DNA from 4 places in the Lysinibacillus sp. NPDC097287 genome. Region 1 is predicted to be linked to each of the others. Evidence: riboswitches for the same ligand, from Rfam matches in the RefSeq annotation. Region 1 holds a riboswitch; each other region holds the start of a gene.
What was found. Region 1 has a riboswitch for cobalamin ahead of ACIQ2D_RS09720 (FecCD family ABC transporter permease). Riboswitches for the same ligand answer to the same signal wherever they lie in the genome.
Positions count from the first base shown of each region.

Region 2: it holds a riboswitch for cobalamin, as region 1 does, so the genes downstream of both, ACIQ2D_RS13615 (ribonucleoside-diphosphate reductase subunit alpha) here and ACIQ2D_RS09720 (FecCD family ABC transporter permease) in region 1, are expected to answer to the same signal.
Region 3: it holds a riboswitch for cobalamin, as region 1 does, so the genes downstream of both, ACIQ2D_RS04925 ((2Fe-2S) ferredoxin domain-containing protein) here and ACIQ2D_RS09720 (FecCD family ABC transporter permease) in region 1, are expected to answer to the same signal.
Region 4: it holds a riboswitch for cobalamin, as region 1 does, so the genes downstream of both, ACIQ2D_RS11975 (hypothetical protein) here and ACIQ2D_RS09720 (FecCD family ABC transporter permease) in region 1, are expected to answer to the same signal.

Region 1 is NZ_JBIWCX010000005.1:149,271-157,171, forward strand. Features, by position in the region: gene ACIQ2D_RS09705 (precorrin-3B methylase) at 1-280, opposite strand, end outside; gene ACIQ2D_RS09710 (ABC transporter substrate-binding protein) at 334-1,332, opposite strand; gene ACIQ2D_RS09715 (ABC transporter ATP-binding protein) at 1,393-2,166, opposite strand; gene ACIQ2D_RS09720 (FecCD family ABC transporter permease) at 2,167-3,225, opposite strand; cobalamin riboswitch at 3,347-3,533, opposite strand; gene ACIQ2D_RS09725 (GTP-binding protein) at 3,720-5,660, shown strand; gene ACIQ2D_RS09730 (hypothetical protein) at 5,787-6,269, opposite strand; gene ACIQ2D_RS09735 (hypothetical protein) at 6,256-6,498, opposite strand; gene ACIQ2D_RS09740 (vWA domain-containing protein) at 6,838-7,901, shown strand, end outside.
Region 2 is NZ_JBIWCX010000009.1:9,753-17,653, reverse strand. Features, by position in the region: gene ACIQ2D_RS13625 (S-layer homology domain-containing protein) at 1-617, opposite strand, end outside; gene ACIQ2D_RS13620 (ribonucleotide-diphosphate reductase subunit beta) at 832-1,872, opposite strand; gene ACIQ2D_RS13615 (ribonucleoside-diphosphate reductase subunit alpha) at 1,885-4,098, opposite strand; cobalamin riboswitch at 4,255-4,443, opposite strand; gene ACIQ2D_RS13610 (hypothetical protein) at 4,554-5,237, opposite strand; gene ACIQ2D_RS13605 (ECF transporter S component) at 5,234-5,728, opposite strand; gene ACIQ2D_RS13600 (bifunctional adenosylcobinamide kinase/adenosylcobinamide-phosphate guanylyltransferase) at 5,749-6,141, opposite strand; gene ACIQ2D_RS13595 (histidine phosphatase family protein) at 6,090-6,689, opposite strand; gene cobS (adenosylcobinamide-GDP ribazoletransferase) at 6,662-7,438, opposite strand; gene ACIQ2D_RS13585 (hypothetical protein) at 7,419-7,694, opposite strand.
Region 3 is NZ_JBIWCX010000002.1:393,814-401,714, forward strand. Features, by position in the region: gene ACIQ2D_RS04920 (energy-coupling factor ABC transporter permease) at 1-181, opposite strand, end outside; cobalamin riboswitch at 569-752, opposite strand; cobalamin riboswitch at 1,003-1,183, shown strand; gene ACIQ2D_RS04925 ((2Fe-2S) ferredoxin domain-containing protein) at 1,323-1,694, shown strand; gene cobJ (precorrin-3B C(17)-methyltransferase) at 1,702-3,363, shown strand; gene ACIQ2D_RS04935 (sirohydrochlorin chelatase) at 3,378-4,259, shown strand; gene cobK (precorrin-6A reductase) at 4,256-5,038, shown strand; gene ACIQ2D_RS04945 (precorrin-8X methylmutase) at 5,028-5,687, shown strand; gene ACIQ2D_RS04950 (cobalt-precorrin-5B (C(1))-methyltransferase) at 5,687-6,820, shown strand; gene cbiE (precorrin-6y C5,15-methyltransferase (decarboxylating) subunit CbiE) at 6,795-7,901, shown strand, end outside.
Region 4 is NZ_JBIWCX010000007.1:130,421-138,321, forward strand. Features, by position in the region: gene ACIQ2D_RS11950 (C40 family peptidase) at 1-323, shown strand, start outside; gene ACIQ2D_RS11955 (purine-cytosine permease family protein) at 702-2,078, shown strand; gene deoD (purine-nucleoside phosphorylase) at 2,115-2,825, shown strand; gene ytvI (sporulation integral membrane protein YtvI) at 2,898-3,956, opposite strand; gene ACIQ2D_RS11970 (hypothetical protein) at 4,065-4,613, shown strand; cobalamin riboswitch at 4,880-5,099, shown strand; gene ACIQ2D_RS11975 (hypothetical protein) at 5,338-5,880, shown strand; gene ACIQ2D_RS11980 (ABC transporter substrate-binding protein) at 5,882-6,829, shown strand; gene ACIQ2D_RS11985 (tyrosine-protein phosphatase) at 7,006-7,785, shown strand.

The DNA of each region.
Region 1 (7,901 bases):
CAATATGACCTTGCTGGGCAATATATAAGCCTGCCTCTTCCAGCTCCTGTCTCATTCTCGGTACCTCAATCGTTGGCACGGATAGCAGAATACTATAGGACGCAGAATATTTAATCGCCCCATTCTCTCCGATTACTTCCGCGATTTTTTGAAATTGCAGCGGTGTATAATGCTTATTGATAATACCAGGACTTACTGCAAGACGAGTAAATTCACCTTCCGTATTTAACTTTGCAAATGTTTTGTCAGGAATATTATGTTTAAATGCATTTATCGACATGGTTACCTCTCCCCTTATGAAAAAGGAGCCAGCATATTGCCAGCCCCACTTCTTTATTGAAAACTCTTAGGATAAAATCCTTGTGCTAAAATTTGAATGGCTTCAGCTGCACGAACACCTTCTGATGCTGCCGATAATGGTAAAATAACAAAACGCTCGTTCATCACCGCATCTGTTTCTTTTAACGCTGGATCATTTTTCAAGAAATTAATTTTTCCCTCTGCGCTAGTAGTCCCGTAGTCAATAACAACAATAACTTCAGGGTTGCGCTCTACTGTGTCTTCTTTTGAAACAGTTGTCCATCCAGACTCAACATCACCAAAAATATTTTTACCACCTGCCACAGTGACAAGCTCATTCATGAAATTTTGCCCTGCTGTAGTAACATCTTGCTTACCACTATCAAAAATAAGGACACGTAATTCATCCTCGCTCTGAGGTAGCTTCGCTCGAATGTCTTCTACCTCTTTTGACATCTGTTCAATTAATGCTTCCCCGTGCTCTTCTACTTGGAATATTTTTGCGATATTACGAATATCCGTGAAAATATCCTCTAATAAAGGCTTTGTGATGCTCGAAGATGTATGTAAATATGTGTGAATCCCTAGTGCCTCAAGCTCTTCTGGTGTACCGACACCCTTTTCACTAAAGCCACTCTTCCAACCTGCATATAAAAAATCCGCTTCTGCGTCAATCACCTGCTCTTTTGTAGGGTACTGCTCAGCCAAAACTGGAACTTTATCATAGACGTCTTTTAGAGGTGCATAGATTTCATCATCTAAATACGCTGTTCCGACCATTGAATCTTCTAACCCTAATGCAAGCATAATTTCTGTGACATGCTGGTTTAAACTAATCGCTTTTTTAGGTGCTTCTGTATAAATCTGTGTCGTATCGTTATTTTCAATCATTACCTCTGTTGCTGCCGCTTTTGCTGGGTCTAACTGTTCACTTTGTGTTGCTGGTTTCTGCTCTTCACCGTTCCCACAAGCTGCTAGAATACTTAACGTTGCAATTGTAAGAACAAGCCACGTTCTTTTTAATGTCTTCATGTCTATTTCTCCTTTAATGATAAAAATTATATAGAAAGAAATCTATGATCCCTTTGCTAACTACAAGAATTGCTCTGGTATATAGAAAATATGTGGTTTTTTCGTAACAGGATGCACGCTGACCTCTGCATGTACACCAAATACATCTTTTAATAATGCCGGTGTTAATATATCTTGTGGTGCCCCGTAGGCCCTGATTTCTCCGTTTTGCAACACATAAATTTTGTCACAGTAAGTCGCTGCAATATTCAAATCATGTAAAGCAGCCACTACTGTAATAGGTAAACTTCGTATTAAATCCATTAGCTGTAGCTGATGCTGAACATCTAAATGATTTGTTGGCTCGTCTAATACCATGACCTTTGCCTGCTGCGCTAATGCCCTTGCGACAATGACACGTTTTTTTTCACCACCGGATAAGGAGCTAAAATTACGATCCTTTAAATGAACAATGCCTGCTTGGCGCATCGATTGCTCAATAATATCATGGTCTTCTTTCGTATCGCCTTCAATGAGTCGTTTATGCGGCGTACGCCCCATAGCCACAAGGTCCTTTACTGTAAACTCAAATAACACTGGTGTTTCCTGCCCTACAACAGCAAGCTGTTTGGCCATCTCCTTTGCAGATTGCTTATAAATGTTTTCATTAAATAAAAACACATCTCCTGCTTGTGGCTTGAGCATCCGGTACATATTTTTTAAAAGCGTGGATTTCCCACTACCATTAGGACCAATTAAACCAACAAACTCTCGCTCATGAATATGCATCGAAACATTTTCCAATATCTTCGCCTTTTGCACAGCAAAAGAAAGATTTTGTGCAACGAATACCATTTAATCGCCCTCCCCGAATGAATATGTTTGCTTGCGTAGCATCCAAATAAAGAATGGACAACCACATAAAGCCGTTATTATCCCAATCGGCATTTCCTCTGGGGCAATGACAATACGCGCTACAGCGTCAGCCCATATTAAAAATATCGCACCAAGTAATGCACTTACTGGTAATACAAATTTATAATTAGAGCCAACAAGCATTCGTACGATATGCGGAATGATAAGGCCGATAAAGCCAATTGCCCCGCTTACTGCCACTAACACACCAGTTAACAGAGAGATTAATAGAATAAGAAGCAGTCGAAATTTATCTAAATTTACTCCGAGCGTAACTGCAGATTCCTCTCCAAGTAAGAGTAAATTCAAATGCCGCGAGTGTAGTCGTAAAATTAGATAGACAACAATAAATACGAAGAATGGGATTGATAAATTCGCCCATTTTGCACCAGCCAAGCTGCCCATCATCCAATACATTACTGCCTTCAGACCGCCCTCTTCTTTCGACATCATGAGCATAAAGTTCGTCATCGCCGATAGCACCAGTGACACAGCAATACCAGCTAATAATAGACGGATAACTGATATTCGCCCCTGTACGCGTGCTAGGAAAAACACAATTATCACTGCAATTGTCGCCCCAATAAATGCCGCGAATGACAGCGCATACATACCTAAAAAGGAAAAAGCTCCAAGTAAAATTACAGAGGTTGCCCCTACGGATGCACCTGATGATATGCCTAAAATATATGGATCTGCAATGGAATTACGAACTAGTGCTTGAATAGCTGCACCCGATATTGCTAGACCAGCGCCAACGATCATAGCTAGTAATACACGTGGTGTACGAATTTGCCATATAATAATTTCTTGTGAGCGACTCCAGTCCGCTTCAATGCCAAACATATTGAAAGGCGCATGGGATAAAATTACTCGCCACACTGTACTTGGTGTGATCGATACAGAGCCCACCATGACTGCTATCGTCGTCGATACAAAGACGACACCAATTAGTACTACTAGTAGTAGAGCTATCTTTCTTGTTGTTTGATTCTTCAAAACGCTCTCCCCTCTTAAAACAAAGGGCATAAAAAAAATCCCCTTGTCTACAAGAGGATGTCATAGTGAAATAATGGGCGTCTCTTCCCTGTCACTACAACCATCCTCGTGGTTCTATGTAAATGTGTTGCTATTATTGGCAGGTATCCTGGCTTAGGTTCAACATCTAAACGCCTTCCCATAGCTTAGCTACAGTGACATAATGTATAGACTCCCCATTTACAGTTGCGGGACAGCATCGGAATTACACCGATTTCCCTTTTAAGCAAATGCCCAAAGACATGTGCACCAATAAATTTATTTCATATTTAGTTATAAAATTTAGAATAGCAGAACTATTTCATTCTAGCAATCAAACAAAATTATCCATTTAACAATAATCATTAATATATTAGCACTACTTAATCATAAAGCCTATTTATGTTACAAGAAATCAATTTTAGAAAATTTTCTGTTACAATAATAGACAATGAAAGATAGAAATGAGGATTTTTATGTTTAAAACAATTGGCGTGCTCGCTCATGTCGATGCAGGAAAAACAACTTTCTCCGAGCAGCTTCTTTACCATACAAATAGTATTCAAGCTAGAGGGCGTGTCGATCACCAAGATACCTTTTTAGATAATCATGCGATCGAACGTGCGCGTGGTATTACTATTTTTGCAGAGCAAGGTCGCATGCAAATCGGTAATGATACATACACACTTATCGATACACCAGGTCACGTCGACTTTTCACCAGAAATGGAGCGTGCTATACGTGTCATGGACTACGCAATCATTATCGTGAGCGCGGTTGAAGGAGTGCAAGGACATACCGAAACAGTGTGGCAACTACTACGTCAATATCATGTCCCTACATTTTTCTTCATCAATAAAATTGATCGTGAAGGTGCCGATGTAAAAGTGGTTATGGCTCAGCTTCAGAAGGAATGTTCAGATGACGTATTACTTATAGAGGAGCCACTTCGTTCGGACTATGTATCAAGCCATGTTGCCGAATGGCTTGCGGAACGAGACGAACTACTACTCGAATCTTTTCTTACTGAATCACTAGATGCCCCTACTTGCCTTTCAAGCTTGCAAGCAATGATTAAAGAAGAACAAGCCTTTCCTTGCTTTATGGGATCTGCATTAAAAGATATTGGCATCAAGGAGTTTATAGCGCAAATCCCCCTACTTACCGCTACACATTATGACAATGAGTTACCGTTTGAAGGCGAGGTATTCAAAATTCGTCATGACGGCCATCAACGCCTCACATTTATAAAAGCATTGCAAGGCACATTACATGTTCGTGATGATTTTTCGTTTGGTGAGTTTACAGAGAAGGTAACAGAAATCCGTATATATAACGGTAGTCGATTTGAAACTGTAAAAGAAGTATGTGCTGGGGAAATATTTGCAGTTAAAGGACTAAGCCAGGCTCAAATCGGTGATATCCTAGGTAGTTCAATTAGTCCGCAACCGTTTGAACTTATACCGACATTACAAGCAAAGGTGCAATATGATGGCGGGCAGCATATAAAAGATGTTTTAAAAATCTTCCGTTTGCTTGAAGCGGAGGAGCCTACGTTACGAGTTGTGTGGCACGAGAAATTCCAAGAGATTTACGTACATATTATGGGGGTTATTCAACTTGAGGTTCTCTGTGAAGTGCTAGCTAATCGCTTTTCTCTAGCCATTGCATTTGGTGAGCCGAAAATCTTATATATGGAAACAATTAGGACGACTGTGACGGGCTACGGTCATTTTGAACCGTTAAAGCATTATGCCGAGGTACATTTATTGATGGAGCCGAACACGCGTGGGACGGGAAATACATTCGTCAATGCATGCCATGCTGATGACTTATCAGTCGGACATCAACGACTTATTGAAAAACATCTATTTGAGCGCGAGCATCATGGATTATTAACAGGTTACCCTGTCACAGATATACGTTTTACCCTACTTACCGGACGGGCGCATATTAAACATACAGATGGTGGCGATTTTCGTGAGGCAACATTCCGAGCACTACGTCAAGGACTCGAACAAGCTGAAAATGTATTGCTTGAACCGTATTACCGCTTCAAGCTTAAGGCACCAAACGATTTTATTGGTCGTATGATGACTGATATTCAACAAGCAGCAGGCACTTTTGATACGCCCATTTTGACAGAGGAGCACGTTATACTAACTGGTCGTGCCCCTGTCGCAACATTCATGAGCTATAGCACTAGTTTTGCCGCTTACACAAATGGCAAAGGCTCACTGTCACTGCAGTTTGATGGTTATGATGTGTGTCATAATGCAGATGAGATTTTAGCACAAATTGGCTATGATAAAAATGCCGATACTGAATATACTTCCTCTAGTATATTTTGCGCTAAGGGCAAGGGCTATTCAGTACCATGGCAAGAAGCACAAGAGGCCATGCACTGCTTACGCTAAAATAAAAAAACAGACTTAACTCAATATTTAGGGTTGAGTCTGTTTTTTTAGGTAGTATAAAACACTACCAGATAAAATAAGCCCTCCAAAAAAGAAAAGGATGCTTTTAAAAAAATATTATTTAATTTACCTTTTACCTTTTGCAAGTAGTACCCCTGCAATAGTAACAACTACCCCTACAATAGTAACAACTACCCCTGCTCCAATTTGGAGAATTTTATTATTCTGTATATTATAGATTGTATCTTTCAATATTATTGTCTTTCTAATTGACTTTATTTCATTCAAAATTTCTACTTTTCTTTTCTCTTCAATTAAATCATCTATGATTTTATTGTATGAAAGATTAAGATTCTCCATATATTGTTTCACAAGTTCTTGAAAATTAGGTATGTTTCTCAAAACATCTTCTAAAGATTCTTTTGGTAATTTAGAAAAATTATCAACTAACTTTTCAAATGTTTCATACTGTATAATCTCATTAGGGTTATTGACACCAATTTTATTAAAAATTTCAGATAGTTTCATCTCATCTTTTTTATTTTTCATTGCAATTCCCCTTCCAATTATTCCTAATATGGAGAATGATACTATATCAACCCCAAACATACCACTTATTCCTTTTTCTCGCTTGTACCGCTAACGCAAGACCAATTACATTGTCATCATGGTTGCCTTCACCTTTTTTGTTACCTGTCTTACCATTGGTTTCGATAAAAATCTGCATTTGCTCTAATGTTTCCTTACAATTCACTAAAATCAAGTCACATTCAAATTGCTCTTTTAAATCACTTATCATAATACTTTTACTTGTTTGGTCTGTTTCCAGTGAAAACATAAATAAAGACACCCGATTTGATACGATGTTAAACGGCTAAACCAACATCGATATACAAAAAAGGGGCCTCTATGAAACGGTTTAACGCAATTTATCAAATAAGTATCCATTTGTAGTAGCTGGAACGTTCAATGAAGTGAAAATACCCACCTCGCACTAAGTGAAGTGAAGTGGAATGAAACCCAACCTAGAGTAAGTTCACATACAAAATTCAATACATCAACTTATATATTAGAATAGTTCCAATTCACCAAATATCAAAAGGTTTTTTTCCCTATATATACAATTTGAAAAGAATGGGAAAATGGAGAAGAGGAAATAAAAGGAGGACAAGTCGGTATGAAATTAAGAATTTCAGTACTCAACTTGGTCATATGCGCAGGTTTTCTAATAAGTGGATGTTCGTCCCCGACTGATATGAAAAATAAACCGAATGAATCAGAAATAACAGCTCCTATTGACAACAGTATACCGAGCGCACCACGGACTTTGGATGAAATGATTCATCAAAAATCAGGGCTGTGGACAGATAAATATATCGATAAAGAAACGGAACTCGGACGCGGCATTAATGTGTTAGGCTATTTGGGCTTTCATCAAAATGAATTCACACCTATTTTAAAGGAAGAGCTCCCAAAATACTTCAAAGATAAAGCAGAGTTGACGACTGATGAGCTATATGATCATCTCGTCTATTTGCTTGGTTCTGGAAAGTATATCGACTATTACGAAGACCTTCAAAACTGGCAGCATGGTTTCACAATGCCCGCACTTCCTACAGGTCCTAATGCCACTGAAACTGTAGAAAAGTCTATGAACGTAATACTTCTGCTCGACGCAAGTGGAAGTATGAAGGCAGAAGTACCTGGCGGAGTGAAAATGGAGCTTGCAAAGGAAGCAGTTCACTCCTTTGCCAAACAATTAAAACCAGAAGCCAATGTCGCCCTCTTTGCCTATGGGCATGTTGGTGCAGGTACCGATCAGGATAAAACAAAATCCTGTGGAACAATAGAAGATGTCTATTCGTTACAACCATATGACGAAAATACTTTTACCGCTTCACTAAATAGTTTCCAAGCAAGCGGCTGGACTCCCCTTGCAGGAGCTATAGAAAAAGCTCATGACCTTTTAAAAGCATATCCTGAAAATGAAAACGTGAACATTGTTTATATCGTCAGTGACGGTGTCGAAACATGCGACGGAAACCCTATCGATGCTGCCAAGCTCTTACAAGCTTCTAATATTCAAGCAAAAGTAAATATTATCGGCTTCGATGTTGACGACAAAGGTCAGGCAGAATTGAAGAAAGTTGCAGATGCTGGAAACGGCGATTTTGTCACAGTCCAAAATAAAGATGAACTGGAAACATACATCACAAAGAAGTGGAAACCAACAATTGGCCA
Region 2 (7,901 bases), on a different contig from region 1:
TTTTCCGCTCTAATGATAAATGACGCAAGTTGTCCCCTTGTTACAAAAGCCTCTCCACCAAACGTCGTAGCTGTTGTACCCGTTGTAATACCGTATTCAAACAAAGCACTAATTGCCTCTTTATAATCACTTTGTAGATCTGTAAATGGTAATTCAACAGATCCAGACCCTTGTAAACCAAGGGCACGCGTAATTATTTTTGCCATATGATTTCGTTTAATAGATTCGTTCGGACGGAAAGTGCCGTCACCATACCCATCTATAATGCCTGCTTGTTTAAGTGCTGCAATCGCCCCTGCATATTCATTTTGTGGCGATACATCACGGAAGCCAACATTTGCGCCATTTCCTGTAGCTAATCCTAAAATTCCTGCAATCATTTTTGCAGCTTGTCCACGTGTCACTTGCTTTTCTGGTGCATAAGTGCAGTCCTTGTAGCCCTGGATAATGCCACGGCTTGCTAATTCCATAATTGCTGCATAATGACTATTGCTTTCCGACACGTCCACAAATTTAGGCGTTGCTGCCTCTACTGCCATGTCCATTCCTACAGGTACAACACAAGTTGAAGCTACTGCCGCCGCTACTGTAGAAATAAATAACTTATTTTTTACCATATTTCTCGCCTCCGCAGATATATTTACTGGTTTTTCATCCACATAATATACTGCGAAGGTTAAAATTAGGTTAAATTTTCAAATAATAATTAATTTTTTTATCATGACAGTCATTTGAAACCGAAGGAAGCTGCTAAAACAATAAAAAGTAGAAAGTTATGTCTGCTATTTAGCTGACATAGCTTTATACTTTTCTAACTAACATCTAAAACTATTACAAATCATCAAAGCCGTTATCTTCCACATTGACCTTCACATATTGGCGTGAACGTTGCTCGAAGAAGTCTGTTTTGCCAAGATCAACGTCCTCATATGCTTTCACCCATTTCAATGGATTTTTACGGTAGCCATCAAATGGACGCTCATAGCCTAATTGATTGCAACGGACGTTTGCATAGAAATGCACGTAATCATGAACATCCTCAACATCTAAACCGTCAATCTTATCACCGATGACCTCATTTGCCCAATCAACTTCTAGCTGCACTGCTTCACGGAAAATTTCTTGTACACGCGCTTCTCGCTCTGGCGTATCATACTCTGGATACTCCGCCAAAAGCTCACGGTAAATTTTCACGAATAAATCGACATGTAGCTGTTCATCACGATTAATATAGTTAATCATCGTCGACGAAGCAACCATCTTTTGATTGCGTGCTAAATGGTAGAAGAACGCGAAGCCTGAGTAGAAAAATAGCCCTTCTAAAATAACGTCATAGACAATCGCCTCAAGCATATTTTCAACTGTCGCTTCCTCTGAAAACGCATGATAGCCTTTAAAGACAAATTCATTGCGACGCTCTAGTACTGGCTCTGTACGCCAAAAGTCAAACGTGCGATCCTGTACATCTTTATTCACAATACTTGATAGCACATACGAATAGGAGTGATTATGAATCACTTCTTGCTGCGCTAAAATGATCATCAATGCATTCAAACTTGAATCTGTTAAATAGTCTGCTACTTTGCCCGCAAAATCAGTTTGCACACTATCTAAAAGAGCAAGTAGGCCAATAATTTTCAAGAAAGAGTCCTGCTCATCAACTGATAACTCCGCAAATTGCTTGATATCATTACTCATATTAATTTCAAACGGTGTCCAAAAGTTTCCGAGCATTTTTTTATATTTTGGGTACGCCCAGTTAAAGCGTACGTCATCCCAGTTTAAAATGTTAGAAGAGCGCCCGTTGACAATCGCTGTTGAACGGTTTGGCGCCTCTTTATCCATAATTTGTCGTTTTGTAATTGTTGTCATTTGTTATTCCTCCTAGCTAGCACAAGACTCACATTCGATTAGTTCCACTGACGTTGAGCGTACATAATACGTCGTTTTCACACCACTTGCCCAAGCATTTAAATGCAGTGCAAGTAAATCTTTTGCCTTAATCGTATTTTGTACATATAAATTCAATGAAATGCCTTGGTCAATATGGCGAGCGCGTGCAGCATTTTGCTTGATCGTCCAGTTTTGGTCAATGAAGTACGCCGATTTATAGAACCAAATTGTTTCCGGCGATAAATCTGGTACCGTTACTGGAATTTTGTAATCCTTTTTCTCCTCGGAATAGCTCTTTTGGAAAATTGGATCAATCGTTGCCGTACTACCTGCTAAAATTGATGTCGATGAATTTGGTGCAATGGCCATCACGTAGCCATTTCTCATGCCGTTTGCTGCCACTTCAGCTCGTAATCTAGTCCATTTTTCACTGTCATAGCCACGCTTGTCAAAGTACTCACCCGTTTGCCAATCCGAACCCTCGAATAGTGGATACGAACCCTTTTCTTTAGCTAAGGCATTGGAAGCTTGAATCGTTAAATAGGCAATTTCTTCGTACAACTTGTCTGCATAGTCAACCGCCTCGTCCGACTCCCATTGAATCGATTTTAACGCCAATATATGATGCCAACCAAACGTACCAAGCCCAATTCCACGATAACGTGCATTCGTACGTTCTGCTTGCTTGACTGGAATTGTATTGAGCGCAATAACATTATCCAACATACGTACTTGTATCGGGATAAGTCGTGCTAACACATCCGCAGGTACAGCCTTCCCTAAGTTAACTGATGATAGGTTGCATACAACAAAGTCCCCTGGCTTACGACGTGTCACAATAACATCATCTTCAAGTGTGATCGACTCAAATTCAGTTGGACTCATATTTTGAAAAATCTCTGTGCACAAATTCGAGCTGTAAATCATCCCCTCATGCTTATTCGGATTCATGCGATTTACTTCATCGCGGTAAAACATAAACGGCACGCCTGTTTCTAGCTGCGAGCGCATAATACGCTTCATAATATCGATGGCCTGTACAACTTCACGACTTAGTAACGGATTCGCGATACATGTATTGTATTTCTCACGGAAAGAACCGTCACCTTTCTTCTCATCATAGAAATCCTCAAGTGAAAAGCCCATAATTTCACGCACTTCATGCGGATCAAATAAATGCCAATCCTCGCGTGCCTCTACAGCTTCCATGAACAAGTCTGGCAAACACAGCCCCGTGAAAATATCATGAGCACGTAAACGTTCGTCCCCATTATTTAGACGCAAATCTAAAAACGTAAAGATATCCTTATGCCAAATATCTAGATACACAGCAATTGCCCCTTGGCGCTGACCCAGCTGATCGACTGATACAGCAGTATTATTTAACTGCTTGATCCATGGTAGAACACCACTCGACGCACCTTTAAAGCCTTTAATCGATGAACCACGGCTTCGGATTTTACCCATATACACGCCAATGCCCCCACCGTTTTTCGATAAAGTCGCCACATCTGTATTCGTATCATAAATACTTTGCAGGCTATCATCGACTGTATCGATAAAGCAGCTAGATAATTGCCCGTGCGTTTTCCCCGCATTTGATAAAGTTGGTGTAGCAACCGTCATAAATAAATTACTCATCGCCCAGTAAGATTCACGTACCTTCTCTAAGCGATTTTCTGTTTCATCTTGCATAAGCGTCATCGCAATTACCATCCAACGTTCTTGCGGTAATTCGACTGGTGTTTTTGTATAGTCACGTACAACATAGCGGTCCATCAATGTTTTTAAACCGATATACGTAAACAGTTCATCTCGGCTTGGCTCTAGATATGATGCCAGCTCCGTTAATTCTTTCATGCTATATTTTGTCGTTAGATTTTCATGGTAAAGACCCGCTTCTGTGTAACGCACTAGCTGATCAGGGAATGATTTGTAAACCTCTTCCACATCGATACCACGTTGTTTCGCAAATTGGTCGTATAATTTTTCTAAATACACCTGTGCTGCGACAAATGTCCAGTACGGTTCTTCTTCGTCAATTAGGCTAAGCGTTTGTAAAATCATCGCATCTGCCCACGCTTCAAACGTAGCGTCCTCATTTTTTCGTAGCCAACGATCCGATAACCTTACAAAACTTTCAAGTTCATCCTCCGTGTACTTTTTCTTTAACTTAGCGATTTGCTGTTCGATTTGAATCGTCATATACTCTCTCCCTTTCTTTCAGCCACACAAAAAAGCGACCACACAACCTGTATCGGTTGCGTGGTCGCATAAAAATCGGAAATGGAAATGAAGGACATGTACACAAAGAAGTGGACAAATCTCTCGCCTCCACTTCTCAATCCCCGAAGAATGTGTTGCTGTCTTGAACGTAACGGCAGGTCTCCTGGCTCGTGCCTTTAGCCAAATGATCGCCTTCCCGTTTTTCACAGTGGCTTTTTGATCATTTGTCAGCACTCACAGTTGCGGGGACAGCTTCGGCTTTAGATGACTCTATTTCCGAATTCCCTATTAAACCATAATGGTACCGCTTGTCCAAAATACTATATATTGTGTTTTAACTCCTAAACAAATCTAACATATTGTGTTTAATGTTTCAAGAGGTGTTTTGCACTTTGTAGTTTACAAGCCACTACTTTTGCTCGAAGCAAGCCCAATTAACCTGTAGTTATACACAATTTCTCAAAATTTCTTGTGAAAATATTTTGGGCTAGTTTCTCTTTTTCGGGATGCAACCCGAGTAAAATGACAGTACATGGGCCTGCAGTTTTTGCAACATCTAGTGAGCATTCTACTTTTTTACCACCAAATAATCGTGAAAACTCAACTTGAAGTCCCTTTGAACCAACCGGCCAAACTTGCTGTACAATTTCTTTATGCCAGGCATCAAAAATAGGTTGTAACAGCGCAACATTTTCAGGCTGCTCTAGCACCTCATTACCAACAAGTGGCAGTCCGTATGTGTACCAAATTAGCTCACTATGCTCATATGCGGCACGCTTTTGTATCTCACCAATCATCGTGATAGATAAGCCTGATTGTAATGTTGGCATATTTGACTCAGAGGAACCATCTACGGGTGGACGAACTAGACCTATTTCATCAAATACCTGCTCAATTCCTGCTACATAGTGATTCCATGCTTCATCCCCTGAAAAATTAGCAAGTAAAATATGTGTAGGAATAGCATTAGCAGCGAGCTGCTCTAAAAATGTTACCCGTGCCGTTAAATATGCCGATAATTTGTCAGGTGCAGCCACAATATCTTGCGGTTTTTCACCAATGGCCGCGGCATTATCTGTTGTTGCGATCAAGCCGCCAATTCTTACTGCATTTCTCAATGTACTCGCCCTTCTTTTCGTACAAAAACTTTCGAAATGACTGGCATCGCTACAGCGACAATCACTAAGTTAATGAGTGTTGCCATGAACAGACCAGGTAATGCTCCCCAGAAAAATGCCGGACTAATGATGAAATAAAAAGGCAGTGGTGCAATGATACCATTTAAAACAAGTGCCACTGGCCATTTCCAAAATTTCAAACCTTTTTTATGCATAATACCAAATATCCACACTACTACAAACATTTCAGCTGCAATAATAAGATGCAATGGCCCAAGTGGGAATCCGGATGTTAGTGCCGTAATAAAATGCCCAATCATCCCTGCTACGCCAGCTAAAGTGGGTGATAAGAACGCTACACTCAAAAACGCAGGTGCAGAGTCTAGAGCCGCCGATGATACAGGCGACGGCACTTTAATAACAGCGCCAATAGCACAAATGGCTGCTACCATGGCTGTTAGCGTCAAGTTCATTATTTTTTGTCGATTCATTTCCATTTCCTCTTTTCTTTTTATTTTATCGTCTCGCCAATGCCATACCAAATACGAACAACTTGCTCCGCTTCCGCAAATAACGCCTGGTACAAACGACCACACGTATCACGGAGCAACCTCGCTTGTTTTTCCAATGGCACAACGCCGCGTCCCATATCCGTCACAATTATATACAGTACACATTTTTCTTCAAGAGCCTTTAGTCGTGTCAAAATTTGTTCGACAAGGACCTCATCTTCTTCTAAATTTTGTGTTATAAGCCATTTTTCTAAATTTTTTATTACTAACGCTTCGCAAGTTGGTTCGTTTTTAGGTAAAAAACCATCTGAGATCAAAACATCTTGCCCACTAAGCTCCTTCAGTACATAGTCGGTTTTCCCGTTATAGGCACCACCGATAAAGACATGCATCTCGCCCCCTCCTTCCAAGCCCTTTGTGAAAAGGTAAACGTGAACAGTACGTGATGTGGCACATCGTATGACCAGAATGGCTTTTCCTCTGGCGCGAATCGGACTAATAATGCTCGAATTACACCACCATGCACAACAAGTACATAGTCTTGATCCTCTTTTGGCAACGCTAGAAACCCTTCAACAACGCGAGCACTAAACTCATCAAAACCCTCACCATTTGGTGGGAAATTTAGGGCCGGATTATCTAACCATGCACAATACCGTTTGTCTGACTTTAATTCATCATATGTTTTGCCTTCAAATTCGCCAAAATTAGATTCCCGAAAACGAGCATCATGAATGTACATGGCATTCGGAAAATAACGAGCAGCTGTTTGCTGACAGCGCAATAAATCACTACCATATACCTTAGACACATTTTGGTCCACTATAGGGAGTACGGATGGATCCGCTAAAGGTGAATCCGTCCAGCCAAGATAACGTTTTTGAAGATTTTCTTTCGTCGGCGCATGTCGCATTATACGCACAGTAACAACGTCACCCATAACACGACCTCCATTCCTTCAATTAAAGCACCGAGTAAATCACCAGATACACCGCCAAAATTACGTAGTGTAAACTGACGGAACACAAAAAGTGCTACGGCTAAAACAACCAGCAAAACTAGAGGTGCTAATATACCACCCGTTACATAAACTACGCCACTAATCGCAATAGTAAATGTTACAGCCATCAGAGCTACAAGTACACCTGGTTTTATATGCGTTCTAAAAAAGTACGCAAGCCCCTTCTCCTTAGAACACTTCATTGAAATAAAGTAAAAAATCATACCCACTCTTGTGAAGAGTGGAATAAATAGCAATGACCATAACGCAAGCTTATCTTGAACAAATAATTCATGGAGGACCACAAATTTTCCGAGTACTAAAAATAACACTGACATAACACCGAATGCCCCAACACGTGGGTCATCTAAAATCTCAAGCCGCTTCTCTCGGTCACGATACGAAAAATACGCATCCCCCATATCGATAAAACCATCCAAATGGAGACCTCCCGTAAAGAACGCAAATAATCCTACAACTACAAAAGCTAGAAGCACTTCGCTACTTGCCGTCCACTCCGTTAATCCGTAAATACTTGCAGCCACAAGACTTCCCATAATGGCACCAACCCACGGTAAAAAGGCAAACATACCGGTAATCGTTGTTTTCGTCAGCGGAATTTCTTTATGTACAGGCAAGACTGTAAAAAACTGAAATGCGAGTAACACGCTATGCCATATATTTTTCAACGCTTTGCCCTCTTTCTTTTTTTGTAACCATCTTTATTTTTGATAAACTTATATAGATAAAATCGTCGAATGTTGAGCGAATCGACACTAACCTTGAGCGACCTACTCCCCATGTTGAGCGACTTGGCACTAAACATGAGCGATCTTCCTCACATGTTGAGCGATTCGGCACTAACCTTGAGCGACCTACTCCCCATGTTGAGCGACTTGGCACTAAACATGAGCGATCTTCCTCACATGTTGAGCGACTTGGCACTAACCTTGAGCGACCTACTCCTCATGTTGAGCGACTCGGCACTAACCTTGAGCGACCTACTCCCCATGTTGAGCGACTCGGTGCTAACCTTGAGCGAACTTCTCCCCATGTTGAGCGACTTGGCACTAACCTTGAGCGAACTTCTCCCCATGTTGAGCGACTCGGCACCAAACTTGAGCGACCTACTCTCCATATTGAGCGACTCGA
Region 3 (7,901 bases), on a different contig from region 1:
CTATTGTTTTACGAATAGAACGTAATCCTAAAATAATAAATGGAATCGATACGACCCACCAAAAAATTGCCCATTCAATCGGCAAAAAGCCTTCCATAATGTGCATAGCAAATGCACGATTTGGCACCATGATAAATGCCAATAAGAAATAACTAAGCTTCCAAATTGAAAATTTCACCATTCTTCCTCCTTTTGTTTTATTGATTCATCACCAAAGGTCGTGGATGACATTTGACGAAAGTGCATATTGATTTTAAACTGCCAGTTGATTGTAGTGGAGACTGGGCGACTCCTGGGGGATTAGCGTCCCAGATGAGACCCTGGAGCGAGCATAGCGAAACTGTGTTTTGTTGCGAAAGCGAAGCGTCAGCAACCAGTGAAGCGGCTCTTCGGACGCCCCCCGGAAAGCGCCCAGTCGGAACGGAAATCAACCCTAAGTTATGGTGATGAATCTTTTTTAGCGTGTGCAATAAAAAAAGCACTTCTCCTTTTTGGAAAAGTGCATAGCTGAAAAAAAGCAAATGAAAAACGATTTGCTAAGCTGCACACCTATCCGCGTAGGTTGAAACTTGTCACGTATTTTTTGGCAGGTCTCCTGGCTTTAGTTCATCGTTTTATAGGTCTTCCCATCCGTTGGACAGTGACATATCTATAAAAACTCCCTAGTACAGTGGCGGGACCGCGCCGGACTTGAACCGGCTTCCCTTTTAAGTAAAATGTAAGCATCTTACACCAAAAAATGTTATTGTTGTGAGTTTTCAGGACAAAGTGTAACACGGCTCAAGGAAAATAATCCATCCCTTTTTGGAAAAATATTTATTTTCAGTAAGTTTGATGTAGAAAATTCTGATAAATTAAAGCAAAGTCAGGTAGTATTCTAGGAAATATTTGTCGAAAAATTATGGAGAATAGAACATTTTAAAAAAGAGATGTTGAAATTTTAGAATAATGAGCTATGATAGAAACAGTTTTTATTAATATTTTAACAATCTAAAAATTTAATATAATTACATCTATAAGTGCTCGAAATCGTTCGAGATAATAGGGAAATCGGTGCGAATCCGGTACAGCCCCCGCTACTGTAATAGCTGATGAAATCGCAAATGCCACTGGTGCAAACTTGGGAAGGTGCGAAAGTAAAATGAAGCTTAAGTCAGGAAACCTGCTTAATTGATGGCATGCAAACTTTTCGGAGGGAGAAGTTGAAGCGAGGGCGGGAATCTGTATATATCCGTGTTCATTCGGCTTCAATAAAACCTTTACTCTTCGTCTTGAGTGAAGGTTTTTTTCTTTTTCCTAGAAGGAATGAGGGGAGAAATACTTTGACAACATGGAATTTAGAAGGCATGAAAACGCATCTTTTTATCTGCAATGGCAGTAGTTGCATGAAAAAAGATGGGGAAGATATTACACAGGTGATTCGAGATGAAATACAAACACTGGCACTTGATAAAGAAATACATACGACAAGAACACGTTGTAATGGCAGATGTAAGGATGCTTGTGTAGTTATTGCATATCCGCAGGGCAATTGGTACCGAGTGCCAACGACTGAACATGCAAGAGCGCTTGTACAAGATTTACATCATGAATCTTTACATAGCGAGCATGTGTTTACACTAAGTGAAGGTACGTTACAACGAACAGCACAAACGACTGCTATTAAAGGGATTGAGAAAGTGAAAGAGGGGTAATTGGACAGTGCAAAAAGGAAAAATTTTCGTTGTTGGCTTTGGCCCGGGCGATTTCAAACATATTACAACGCGTGCTGTAGAGGCACTGCAACAAAGTGAATTTATTATTGGTTATAAAACATATGTGGAATTGATTGAAGATTTAGTTAGCGCAAAATCCATTGTAAGTACGGGAATGACTGAAGAAGTATCACGTGCGCAAGAAGCCGTTCGTCAGGCAGAAGCGGGAGGGATCGTGTCGGTCATTTCCAGTGGAGATTCTGGCGTATACGGAATGGCCGGGCTGGTCTATGAAGTGTTAATCGAGCTTGGTTGGACAGAAGCGACTGGTATTGAAGTAGAAATCGTCCCTGGTATTTCTGCTATTAATTCTTGTGCCAGTTTACTAGGCGCACCGATTATGCATGATTCATGCACGATAAGTTTAAGTGACCATTTAACGCCGTGGAATTTAATTGCGAAGCGTGTGGAAGCCGCGGCAATGGCCGATTTTGTTATCGCATTGTATAACCCGAAAAGTGGCCGTCGTACGCGTCAAATTGTAGAAGCACAACGTATTTTACTAGAGTATCGTTCGCCAGATACACCTGTTGGACTTGTGAAAAGTGCTTACCGAGATCGTCAGGAAGTAACGATGACAACATTATCAGACATGCTCAATCATGATATCGGAATGCTGACAACGGTTATTATCGGGAACTCTTCAACGTTCTTCTATGACAATAAAATGATTACACCAAGGGGCTACCAACGTAAATATACGCTTGGTGATGAGAAACAACCATTACGACCACATCAGCGCTTAAAAGAAGAAGCTGAACCGTGGGCGATGAATCAAGAAACAGGCGCAGCACGTACTGATTTTGCAGCAGATCCAAATGCGGGGCGAGTGACGTCGATAACAGCAGCCCCGCCAGTGAAAAAAAAAACAACACTTGAAATGGCAACCGCAGCACTAGCAATGGTGAAGGGGACTAGTGCGGTTAAAGTATCACCAAAATTAGTCCAGCAAAAAATAGAGTCGATTTTTGAGCTAGCTGTTAGTCCAGGTGTGGCGAATAAATTTTTCACGCCTGCACAAATGATGATGTTAGCCGAAGTAGTTGGAGAAGAAGGGACAATGGAGTATACACCAGACCATCAAATCCATTTAAAAATCCCAACAACAGAGCCGTCTGAAATTACAGCCAAGCTACGTAGTGTAGGCTTCTTACTTGCACCAATCGGGGATGTGCTATCACTAAAAGCTTGTGACTTCTGTTACGGCGAAAAGGCAGATTCAATTCCATATGCAGAGGAAATCCAAGAAAAACTAGGTGGTTTAGCATTACCAAAAACACTGAACATTGGTTTTAACGGCTGTGGTATGGCGTGCTATCGTGCAGTGTTCGATGATATTGGCATTGTTTATCGAAAAAGTAAATTTGATGTCTTTATTGGGGCAAAGCCAGTGGGTCGTACAGCTCATGCTGCACAACCTGTTGTAGAAGGCTTAGAACCTGAACAACTCATTCCACTGATTACAAATATTATCGATGAATATAAAGCAAATGCACATCCGAATGAACGCTTGTTTAAATATTTCAAACGTGTGAAAAAGATTTTACATTTTAACTATCAAGATATGTCTTCAAAAATAGAAGTAGAGCCAGCTCCGTGCGGCGACTAGTGAGGAGAGCAAAGATGAAAGCAATTTTATTTGTCGGCCATGGTAGCCGTTTAGCAGCAGGAAATGATGAGGTACGTTCATTTATTGAACAAATGACACCGAGAATTGATCAAGATTTTTTAGTGGAGACATGCTTTTTAGAGTTTGCCACACCAAATATTGAGCAAGGGATTACGAATTGCGTGAAAAAGGGCGCAACTGAAGTACATGTTATTCCAATTATCTTGCTACACGCAGGGCATTCGAAATTGCACATTCCAGCAGAAATTGAGCATGCACGTGAGCATTATCCAAATGTTCACTTTACGTATGGCCAAACGATTGGTATTCACGAAGAGATTTTTACAATTTTACAAGATCGTTTAGCAGAGACTGGCTTTGACACAGAGGCAAACCATGAAGATACAGCGATTTTACTAATTGCACGTGGCGGTAGTGATCCATACGCGAATGGCGATTTTTATAAAATCACACGTTTGCTTTGGGAGAAGCTACCTGTGCAGTACGTTGAAAGTGCCTTTATGGGCGTTACAGATCCTCGAGTGGAAGAGGGCATTGAGCGTTGCGTGAAACTAGGTGCCAAGAAAATCATCATGCTACCGTACTTTTTATTTACAGGTATCTTAATGGAACGCATGCACGAGATGCGTCAGCAATTTAACGAAAAATATCCTGAATGTGATATTCAGATTGCGGATTATTTCGGCTATCATGAGCGTTTGCAAAATGTCCTATTAGAGCGTATTGAGCAAGCGGTGAATGGTACTTCTACAGGTATGCAAGATTTAGAAAATTACCGAGCTTACGCAGAGGTACATGGTCACGCACACCATCACCATCATCACGACCATGATCATGACCACCACGATCACCATCATGAGGAGCCAGTGAAATGATTTTCATGTTAGCAGGTACGAGTGATGCAAGGAGCTTAGCGCTTGAATTGAAGGAAGTGAGCTTTGATGTGACAGCGACTGTTGTCACAGAATCGGCGGCGACAAGCCTTGAAGAAGTCGGCCTTAAGCATTTAGTCGGTCGGTTAACGGCACAGGAAATGTCGATGATTTTAACGGAGCAAGGCTACAAAATCGTTGTTGACGCTTCTCATCCATTCGCAGAGGAAGCTTCAAAAAATGCAATGGCTGCGGCCAAAATGGCAAATGTTCCATACATTCGCTATGAACGTGCCCATGAGCAATATGCACATCCACTCATTACAGTCGTCAAAGATTACGAGGCAGCCGCGCAGTTAGCAGCTGAAAAACGTGGTGTCATTATGCTGACAACGGGCAGTAAAACACTTGCGACCTTTACAAAAGTATTGCACGGGTTAGAAAATACTCGCCTGATCGCACGCATGCTTCCACGACTCGACAATATGGAAAAGTGTGACGCACTTGGTGTGGCGCAAAAGGATATCGTCGCCATTCAAGGCCCCTTTTCAAAGGAATTGAATGAAGCATTGTTCCGTCAATATGACGTGACTTTAATGATTACAAAAGAAAGTGGCAAGGTCGGTTCTGTCGATGAAAAGCTTGAAGCGGCACTGGCTTGTAATATTGAAACAATATTAATTGCACGACCAAATATAAAATATGGACAGCAATATTCTACTTTTGAAGAGGTAGTACAAGCTGTCACAGACACTTTAGGAGGCAACACAAATGGACTTTAAAACAGATTTCAAACCACTAACAGTAGACCCAGATAAAATTTATGATTACAGCTTTGCGATTATTGCAGAGGAAATGGGTGAGCATAACTTCACTGAAGATGAATGGAAAGTTGTCCGTCGTATTATTCACGCATCAGCTGACTTCGAATTAGGACGCAGTGTGATTATCACACCGGGAGCACTTGAAGCGGGCGTTAAGTCAATTCTTGCGGGCCGTCATGTTATTGCAGACGTGCAAATGATTGAAAGTGGCTCTGGTAGAAAACGATTCCAAAAACATGGTGGAGATTTACACTGCTATATCGCAGATGAAGATGTTTCGATTGAAGCGAAAAAGCAAAATACAACACGTGCGATTATTTCTATGCAAAAAGCGGTGAGCTTACACGAGGGTGGAATTTATGCCATTGGTAATGCGCCAACTGCTCTACTTGAGTTAATTCGCTTAATTAAAGAAGGGATTGCAAAGCCGGATTTAATTATTGGGATGCCTGTTGGATTTGTTTCAGCTGCTGAGTCTAAAGAAGAGTTACTGAAAATTGAAGGAATTCCGTACATTACAAACGTTGGCCGTAAAGGCGGTAGTACAGTAACGGTTGCAGCACTTAATGCCATTTCTATTTTAGCGGACGAACAGGCGAAAAAGTAATGGAACGGAAGGCAAAAAAGGATCCCAAAGATATGCGTCATGGTTACACAACGGGAGCCTGTGCAACAGCTGTCACGAAGGCAGCGCTTACTGCCCTCATTACGAATGAAGAGCAGGAAACGAGTACGATTCATTTACCTGTTGGGCGTGATGCGACTTTTACCATTGAAAAATGTACTTTTGACGGCAATGAAGTAAGCTGTGAAACGATTAAAGATGCTGGTGATGATCCAGATGCTACTCATAAAGCGCTTATTATTGGGACAGTCAGTTGGACAGATAAACCTGGTATTCATTTAGACGGAGGTATTGGCGTCGGGCGTGTCACAAAGCCCGGTTTACCTGTACCTGTAGGTGAAGCAGCTATTAATCCGGTACCACGTAAAATGATTCTCGGTACTGTCCAAGAAGTGCTTGAAACATTTCAAGTTGCACGTGGGGTAAATGTTGTGATTTCAGTACCGCTGGGTGAGGAAATGGCGAAGAAAACGTTGAATGGACGGCTCGGCATAATCGGTGGTATTTCGATATTAGGCACAAGGGGAACCGTCGTGCCTTTTTCGAGTTCTGCGTATATGGCAAGTATCGTGCAAGCCATCAGTGTTGCAAAAGCAGCAGGCTGTGAACATCTCGTTGTAACGACAGGAGGGCGCAGTGAAAAATATGCAATGGCGCAGTATCCAGAGTTGCAAGAAGAAGCGTTTATTGAAATGGGTGATTTTGTCGGCTTTACACTGAAGCATTGTAAACGACAAGGCATCAAGCAAGTATCTCTCGTTGGCATGATGGGAAAATTTTCAAAAGTTGCACAGGGTGTCATGATGGTGCATTCAAAAAGTGCTGGCATTGACTTTAATTTTTTGGCGCAGCTTGCTAGTGATGTAGGTGCAGATGAAGAAACACAAGTAGAAGTTCGAGAAGCAAATACAGCATCACAAGTCGGTGAAATTATGGCAGAAAAGGGCTATGATGATTTCTTTCATCGCCTGTGTGAAGCTTGTTGCTATTCCTCGTTGCATCATATTAAGGGCGGCATGATCCTCGCAACATCGATTTATTCGATGAAAGGACAATTATTAGGAAGGGCTGAGAATATTGCATCCATCGATGAAATTGATTGGGATCGGGGATAACGGACTGGAAAGCTTACTGCCACAATACAACCAGTGGATTGAAGACAGTGAGGTACTTGTCGGCGGAGAACGTGTACTTGGATTTTTCCCAACATATACAGGAGAAAAAATCGTGATTAAGGGTGGCCTATCAACACTTGTAGAAAGACTAGCAGCCGAAACACGTAAAATCGTCATTTTAGCGTCAGGTGATCCGTTATTTTACGGAATCGGAGGCTATTTAGCGAAGAAGCTAGACATTGAGGTATACCCGTATATGAGCTCGATGCAATTGGCGTTTTCTAAAATGGGTGAGAGTTGGCAAGACGCCTACGTGACAAGTATTCACGGGCGCTCGATGAAGGGGTTGGCTCAGCGGATAGATGGCAAGAAAAAAGTCGCACTTTTAACGGATGCAGACAATAGTCCAAATGCACTCGCACGTTATTTAAAGCATTTTGGTATGACAGAATATCGCGCATTTGTAGCGGAAAATTTACAAGGTGCCAACGAAAAATGTGGCTGGTACTCATTAGATGAGTTAGAAGAAGCTGATTTTTCGCCACTAAATGTTGTGATTTTAAAGCAAATGGAAGTGCCGAAACGTTATGCACTCGGCATTGACGACGAAGAATTTTCGCAACGTAAGCCAGATAAAGGGCTAATTACGAAAAAGGAAATTCGGGTACTAAGTCTACATGCTATGCAAATACAAAAGGATAGCACTGTGTGGGACGTTGGAACATGTACGGGATCAATGGCGATTGAAGCAGGGAAGCTTGCACCAGAGGGACAAGTGTTTGCGGTGGAGAAAAATGCACCAGACCTTGAAAACTGTCTGCAAAATCAGCAGAAATTCCGCGTAGATATTACAGTAATTCATAGTAAAGCACCAGCAGGACTGGAAAACTTCCCAGATCCAGATGCGATTTTTATCGGGGGAACGGGTGGCGAGATGGTAGAGCTACTCAAGCTTTGCTGCAACCGCTTGAAGCCAAATGGTCGTATTGTTTTAAATGCGGCGACGATCGAAAATTTATATAAAGCGGTGGAAGCATTTAAGGCATGTGGCTTTGCAGTAGATATTTTACAAGCGCAGCTT
Region 4 (7,901 bases), on a different contig from region 1:
AGCAATTTTTAGGTCGCCCTTATGTTTGGGGCGGTAGCAATCCATCAACAGGCTTTGACTGTTCAGGTCTTGTACAATGGTCTTATAAACAAGCTGGCGTATCATTACCACGTACAGCATCACAACAATACTTATCAACAAAGCGTATTTCTGCTAGTGAAGCACGTGTTGGGGACTTAGTATTCTTCAGTTACGGATCAGGTGTTGCCCATGTAGGTATTTACATGGGTAACAACACAATGATTAACGCACAAAACAAAGGTGTCGTTATTGAATCATTAGATTGGTGGAACAAATATTTAGTAGGCTTCGGTCGTATTTAATAAATCGTAAATTTTTATAATGTATAAAAAGGTCATCTTTGTAGTTTATTCCTACAAAGATGACTTTTTTTATTTAGGAATTGAAAGGGACTTGAGGGTGCGTAAATTGTTAAAAAAAAGTCATATCTCAAACTTTTTTCTTCAAATATTATTTAAAAAATTATTCATGTGGTGTTATTATATAAACGTAATGTAAGTGCTCACAAAATGAGAAAACTTATGTTTTTCTTTTTTAAATTTTAGAGGTCTGACATCAGACGTTAATTATAAGATGAGGAAAGTGAGGTCATAAAAAACTTTAATAAAAAATCATGAATCACTCATAAATTACAATGTTTTAGGGGAAGTTAACTATAAAATAGAAAGAGGTCTTAGGAAATGAGTCAAAAATATCCTGATTTAATTCCGGAAAATGAAAGAGTTGGGCAACCTAAGCAGTTATTTTGGATATGGTTTTCATTGAATATCGGTATCATGGGATTGGTTTATGGAGGAATTATTGTTAGTTATGGTCTTAACTTCATTCAATCCGTCGTAGCTGCATTCTTAGGGGCAGCATCGTTTGCGCTTATCGGCTATCTTAGTTTACCAGGTAAGCTAGGACAAGCACCGACATTTGTTTTATCACGCGCACCCTTTGGAACAAAAGGGAACTTGATTCCAGCTGTACTGGCATGGATCTGTTTGATTGGTTGGCTGAGTGTCGGTAACGTTCCTACTGGTATTTTCTCCATTAATGCCATTGTTACTGCACTTGGATTAGAAGTAACAACAACAACACAAATAATCGGGTTAATCGGTCTTGCGATTGCGATTATGGCATTATCTCTTGTGAATCAAGAAACACTTGTTAAAGCTCAAACAATATTTACTTACATTTTCGGTGCACTAACAGTAGTTGTATTGGTTATTTTAGTACCGCAAACTGATTGGTCAGCACTTGTGAATATGCCAAATGGAGACTGGATTGGCGGGGTACTTCCTGCGATTTCCATTATAATTGCAGGTTCTGCACTAAGTTGGGCAATGTGTGCGAGTGATTACTCTTGTTATCAAAGTCCCGAGTCTTCGAATAAAGCGATTTTCTGGACAACAACGTTCGCATCAGCTTCACCACTGTTTGTCATTATGTTCTTGGGTATTTTAATGAATGCAACGAACCCTGAACTTGTGAATTCTGCGGATCCAATTGCGGCATTAGCTTTACAAATGCCTAAATGGATGGTTATTCCATACTTTATTACAGCATTAGGTGGTATTATCCCACCGGCAGTTATTTCACTTCGTTCAGGACGTAATGCTTTAGAAGCTACAAATATTAAGCTTTCAGATCGAACATCGATTATTTTCCACGGTGCAATCATGGTATTGCTTCCGACTTATGTGTTATTCATCAATGGAGACTTCTTAGGTTCATTCCAAATGTTCTTAGGGGTTGTCGGTATCGGCTTGGCTGCTTGGACAGCTGTATTCGTAGCGGATTACATTATTCTTCGTAAAAAGCAAGGCTATGATCCTGATATCATTTCAGGTGATAAAAATATTGCTGTGAATAAAGGGAATGTAATTATATGGTTTGTGAGTGTTATTGTTGGACTTCTGTTCACTTCAAATCCGATTTTCCCTGCTATATTTGCAAAAGGAATTTTCGAAGGTAACAGCCTTGGCGTATTACTAACATTTGCAGTAGGTTTAGTTTTAAGCTGGATTTATTCATCAGCACAATTGAAAAAGCAAACAGAAGTAGCGAAATAAATTTAACATATCAATTTTCTGGAGGTAAGAAGTATTATGAGTATCCATTTAAATGCAAAAGAAGGTCAACTATCTGAAAAAGTATTGATGCCAGGAGATCCACTTCGTGCTAAATATATTGCAGATACTTTTTTAGAGGATGTTGAGTGTCACAATACAGTTCGCGGAATGTATGGTTATACGGGGACATATAAAGGGCATAAGATTTCTATCCAATCTTCAGGAATGGGTGCTCCTTCCATGAGTATTTATGCTACTGAGCTCATTAAAGATTATGGTGTGAAAAATATTATTCGCATTGGTACAATTGGAGCTATGAAGCGTGAAGTAAAAATCCGCGACATTGTTATGGCAATGGCAGCTACGAATGATTCAAAAATGCAAAACATTATTTTCCCGCAAATTAATTATGCACCAAACGCAAGCTTTACTCTTCTTGAGAGAGCATATCGTTTATCTAAACAAAATGCTGATTTGAATGTGCATGTAGGTAATGTATACACTGGCGATGCATTCTATGAGGATGATGATACGATGATTCATAAGCTGGCTGATTACGGTGTGCTAGGTGTAGATATGGAGACATCAGCGCTTTATACACTTGGAGCTAAATATGGTATCGACGTTTTAAGTATCATGACAGTGAGTGACCATGTTATTACTGGTGAAGAAACAACAGCAGAAGAACGTCAAACAACATTTAATGACATGATCACTGTAGCGTTAGAGACTCTTATTAATGATTAATTTTTAGCAATAGAAAAAACCTTACTCATATTTTGGGTAAGGTTTTTTTGTTTGATTTAGAAACTTTTATTTCTAAATCTTGAAGTTTAATTTAATAATGCCTGTTTCTTTTAAGGCAAAGAACAAGATGATGACAAATGGTCCGACTAGTAAACCGACAATACCAAACAACTGCAAGCCAACAAACATTGCAATTAAAGTAGGTAAAGGAGATAAACCAATATGGGCCCCCATGACCTTAGGTTCGACTGTACGACGAATAATGAGTAGAATAGTAGCTAAGATGAATAATTTAATTGCTAATGATGTATTGCCCATTAATAAATGATAAGTGCCCCATGGTGCTAAAATGATAATAGAACCCAGAAATGGGATAACATCAATAATCCAAACTATCAATGCCATTGTTACTGCATATTTTGGCTGAATGATATATAACCCGATAAGTGCAACCCCGCCAATTATAAAACTAACGAGTATTTGAGCCTTCATAAAGCCGAAGAAAGCATCTTTTAAACGGGTAGTAATGATTTTCATCTTGTTTGCAGTTTCGGGTTTTAAATATTTATATACAATACGTTTTATTTTAGGTATATCTAGCATAAATAAAAATAGGGCAATCATATAAACAAGAAGGCTAATAAAAAGACTAGGGATTTCTGAAAGTAAGTTCGTAACTTTGCTATAATTGAAGAAGCTTAAAAAGGACTCTTCAACCTTTTTGATGAAATCCCATGTTGTATTTTGGAGTGAAGTTCTAACTTCAGCTGGGAAGTTTTCGGTGTATTGGGAAATGTGACCCTGCATTTGTAGCCACATATCAGATAACTTTGAAATATAGTAAGGTGCTTGTTTAGAAATGGAAATAATTTGCGACATCAATTGTGTAATAGTAAAGTAACACATAACAGCAATAAATGTGGCACTTACTATATAAATGACAGCGACAGCTATTTTACGTGACATTTTCCATTTACGTTTAAAAAACATGACAATAGGTTCTAGCAAAAAAGCAGTAATCCCAGCTAAAATAATGGGTACCGAAACAGGAATGATGAAGTATCCTGCAATAATTAGACCGATAATGACAAGAGTTCGGAAAATCGTTTTTCTTGTAATTGTTCTATTCAAAAGCTCACCTGCTTATAAAAATATTTGAAAATAGAGGATTTATTTAGTGTAACATAGATTTTTTATAAAATTATGGCGTTCTGAAAGAATTAAAGGTAGGGATGGATAATGGAAAAAGACATATTACAACTTTTTAGCAATTTGACTGAGCATGATCGTGATATCCAATATGAATCTTTTGAAGAGTTAATGAAAATTGTAAAGGAACCCGTAGATTGGACATATTCAGTCTGGGAGCAACTTATCAAGGCACTTACATTTAAAGATGAGCATATACGTGCACAATCAGCACAGTTTTTATGTGCACTTGCAGCAAAAAGTGATCCAGAAGAACGTGTATTAGAAGATTTTATGAAAATTTGGGCTGTAACTTATGATGAAAAAACCGTTACAGCAAGACATAGTTTACAATCGATTTGGCGTATCGGATTAGGTGGACAAGTGCAAAGGGATTTAGTTGTTTCGCATTTAGCGAAGCGATTCCATACATGTGTCGATGAAAAACATCCGTCACTTATTCGTTATGATATTATAGTATCCTTGAAAAATTTATTTGATGCAACAGGCGATACAAAACTATTAAATATTGCACAGAATTTAATCGAGAAAGAGCAAGATGCCAAATATAAAAAGAAATACAAGACAGCCTTACGTTAAATGTCAGGGACTTTTATTGATATAGTATATGGTAGATTTGAGGTATGAGATACAACATATGCGTAATTAAGGTTATTTTTATGGAATAATAAATCTATAATTTCCAATATAAATCAATGTGTTTTTTAGGTACATAGTGCACTGTTTTCCGTGCGTAAAAACAGAAATCCAGTCGTTAAAGAAAAATAGTGCTGGTTTTTGTGAGTATTTGCAACTTTTCGACTACTAAAGGGTGTTAATTTATGATAAACTGCTTAACAAGTGAATAATTCTTGCAGAATAAAGGTGCTAACTATTAGCATAATCGGGAATTCGGTGTAAGACCGAAGCTGTTTCCGCAACTGTAAGTGCAGAAGAAATAAGAGAATGCCACTGTCGAATGAAGAAAAATGCTTCTAGTAGATGGGAAGGCTCTTATGATTTCGCTACAAAATCATTGTAGTGAGCTGCACAAGCCAGGAGACCGACCTTTATTTGAGCGTATAAGCACTCTTCGGAAGATAGGAGGATATACGGCAAATACATATTGAACGTTATATGACGTGACCAATTATGCTATTTTCGTCGTTCCTTTTCGAAGAGGAGCGGCTTTTTTTATGGCTTTTTTATTGGTATATGGCATTCACGCCAGACTCAAAACGTTTGATGCGTGAATGGACTTATCAAAAGATATAGGGCCTTATAGCAGCGAGAATATCTTCATAGTAGAAAGAGGGGACCTTGTTTGAAGAAAGATGCACGCTATTCCTGTTACCCTTTCATGCGTGAAAAAGTAGCGACTGTCGATTTTGAAATTCGAACAGATTGCCTAACAACTCATGTAGGTGTGGCACTTGCAGCAGTCAAAAAAGAGATTGTTGAGGTAGTAAAAGAAGATCTACTTGAAATTTTACCTATGGCTTATCATGTCAACGGATCAGTACGTGGAAAATTAGCGGTTACTGACGAGGATTTAGCTTGGCTAAGTAGTCGTTATGATTTCTATGTGAGTCATGTAAAAGAAGCAATCCAAAGCTTTGTTTTACCACAGGGTACGGAAGCAGCAGCGGCGTTACACTTATGTCGTAGTGAGGCAAAAAAATCTTATCGTGCGCTCCATAAAGTTTCCGAGGAGAGAGAAGTACCAGAAATTCTATTTAATTATCTAGGTCTATTAGCAAACGTATTTTTTGTCATGGCTGTCTACATGAATCAACAAGCAGGCATTGCAGAAATTCCGTTTGTAAGTAAGTCTTACCCAATGAAAAAGAAAAAGGAGAATGTCTAAATTGAAAAAGATATTTAATTTCCAATGGCTTTCAGTATTAATGCTTGCATTTTTACTTGTAGGCTGTGGCACAGCAGAAGAAAACGCAAATGAGGATACATCAAAACAAGGCGCACAAAGTGAAGAATCAGGCTATAAAGTGAAGGATGACCGTGGGGTAGAAGTAGCTTTTGATGCAGTACCAGAAACAGTTGTTTCTTTACAACCTAGTAACACAGAGATTTTATTTGCATTAGGTGTTGGCGATAAAATCGTTGGCGCAACTGAGTATGATACGTACCCACCAGAAGCATTAGAAATCGAACGTGTTTCGGATTCAATGGTATTTAACAGTGAGCGTATTTTAGCATTAAATCCGGATGTAGTTATTGCCTATACAATTGGTGAAAAAGATGCACTAAAGGTACTTGAAGATGCTGGCGTAAAAGTATTTGTTATTCAATCAGCAACATCTTTTGAAGACGTTTACGGTGACATCGAGCAACTTGCTACTGTAATGGGTGTTAAAGACAAAGGTGAGCAGTTAAACAAAGAAATTAAAGCTAAAATCGCTGACGTACAAGCAAAATTAGCTGACGTAACAACACAAAAAAATGCATATTACGAAGTTAGTCCATTACCTAGCATTTATACGACTGCAGGAGGTACATTCCAACAGGAAATTTTAGATGCGGCTAAAGTAAACAATATTTTTGGCGATCAACAAGGGTGGATACAAGTTTCTGAAGAAGATATCATTGCTAAAAATCCTGAAGTTATTTTAACAACTAATAACTATATTGAAGATGCAGTTGGTGAAATTTTAGGTCGTAATGGCTGGAATACTATCCCGGCTGTTCAGAATAAAGAAGTGTTCCTACTAGATGCAGATACATTATCTCGTCCAGGACCACGTATTGGTGAAGCAGTTGAGCTAGTAGCAAAGGCTGTTTATCCTGAATTATTTTAATAAGTAAATGTTATAGGAAGTCGTCTCAATTATTGAGGCGATTTTTTTACTGTTGAATCCATTGTGAAAAGCCCAATCCTCAAGAAGAGCTTGCTTAGTGTAGAAATTGGTATTCTATTCTTTAATTCTATAAAATGGAGATATAGAGGATGGCTAAATCAAAGGAGGCGTAATGGATGAGACAATTTGACATGCAAGTTATTCCGTTTGAGGCAGTCTATAATTTCCGTGATATGGGTGGCTATAAGACAAAGGATGGACGTATTGTAAAGGATCGCTTGTTTTACCGCTCAGCAGCACTTGGTAAGATGACAGAGGCAGATAAAGAGCGCTTTGAAACGTTAGGGATTAAAACGATTTTCGATTACCGGGACGACCATGAAGCTCAGAGTAACCCGAATCCAGCATTTCCGAATACGAAGTATATTCAAATTCCCGCAAAGGGCATCCATGCTTTTGAAATGCCGACAAACGCTGAAAAGAAAATGGGTCGCCAAAATTTCTACAAAGTCGTCAATCCAGATATGTTCCGAGATTTTTATGCACAAATGCCATTTAATAACGCTTCCTTTAAAGAACTGATGGCAACGATTCAACAACCAGAAAACTTAGGTCTTGTTCATCATTGTGCAGTGGGAAAGGACCGTACAGGCATTGGCGGGGCACTGATTTTATTGGCGCTTGATGTACCTGAAGAGACAATCATACAGGATTATTTAGATACGAATATTTATCTCCGTCCAATGGTGGACCGTATGGCACAAGCTATTCAGCACGATTTTAATGATAAAGAATTACAACAATTTCACGCTCTAATGTCTGCTAGAGAAGATTATTTACAAGCAGCATTTAATGAAATGGATGTACGATATGGTTCAAAGGAGACATTTTTAGAACAAGAATTTAATCTGACAAAAGAGAAACGTGTGCAGTTACAGGCATATTGCTTACGTTAAATATATTCCTTCCCCCAAAAATGGGGGAGGGATATTTTTTTGAGGCTCTTCACTATAACGAGGGGTTGATTTCCGTTCCAGCTGGGCGCTTTCCGGGGGGGCGTCCGATGAGCCGC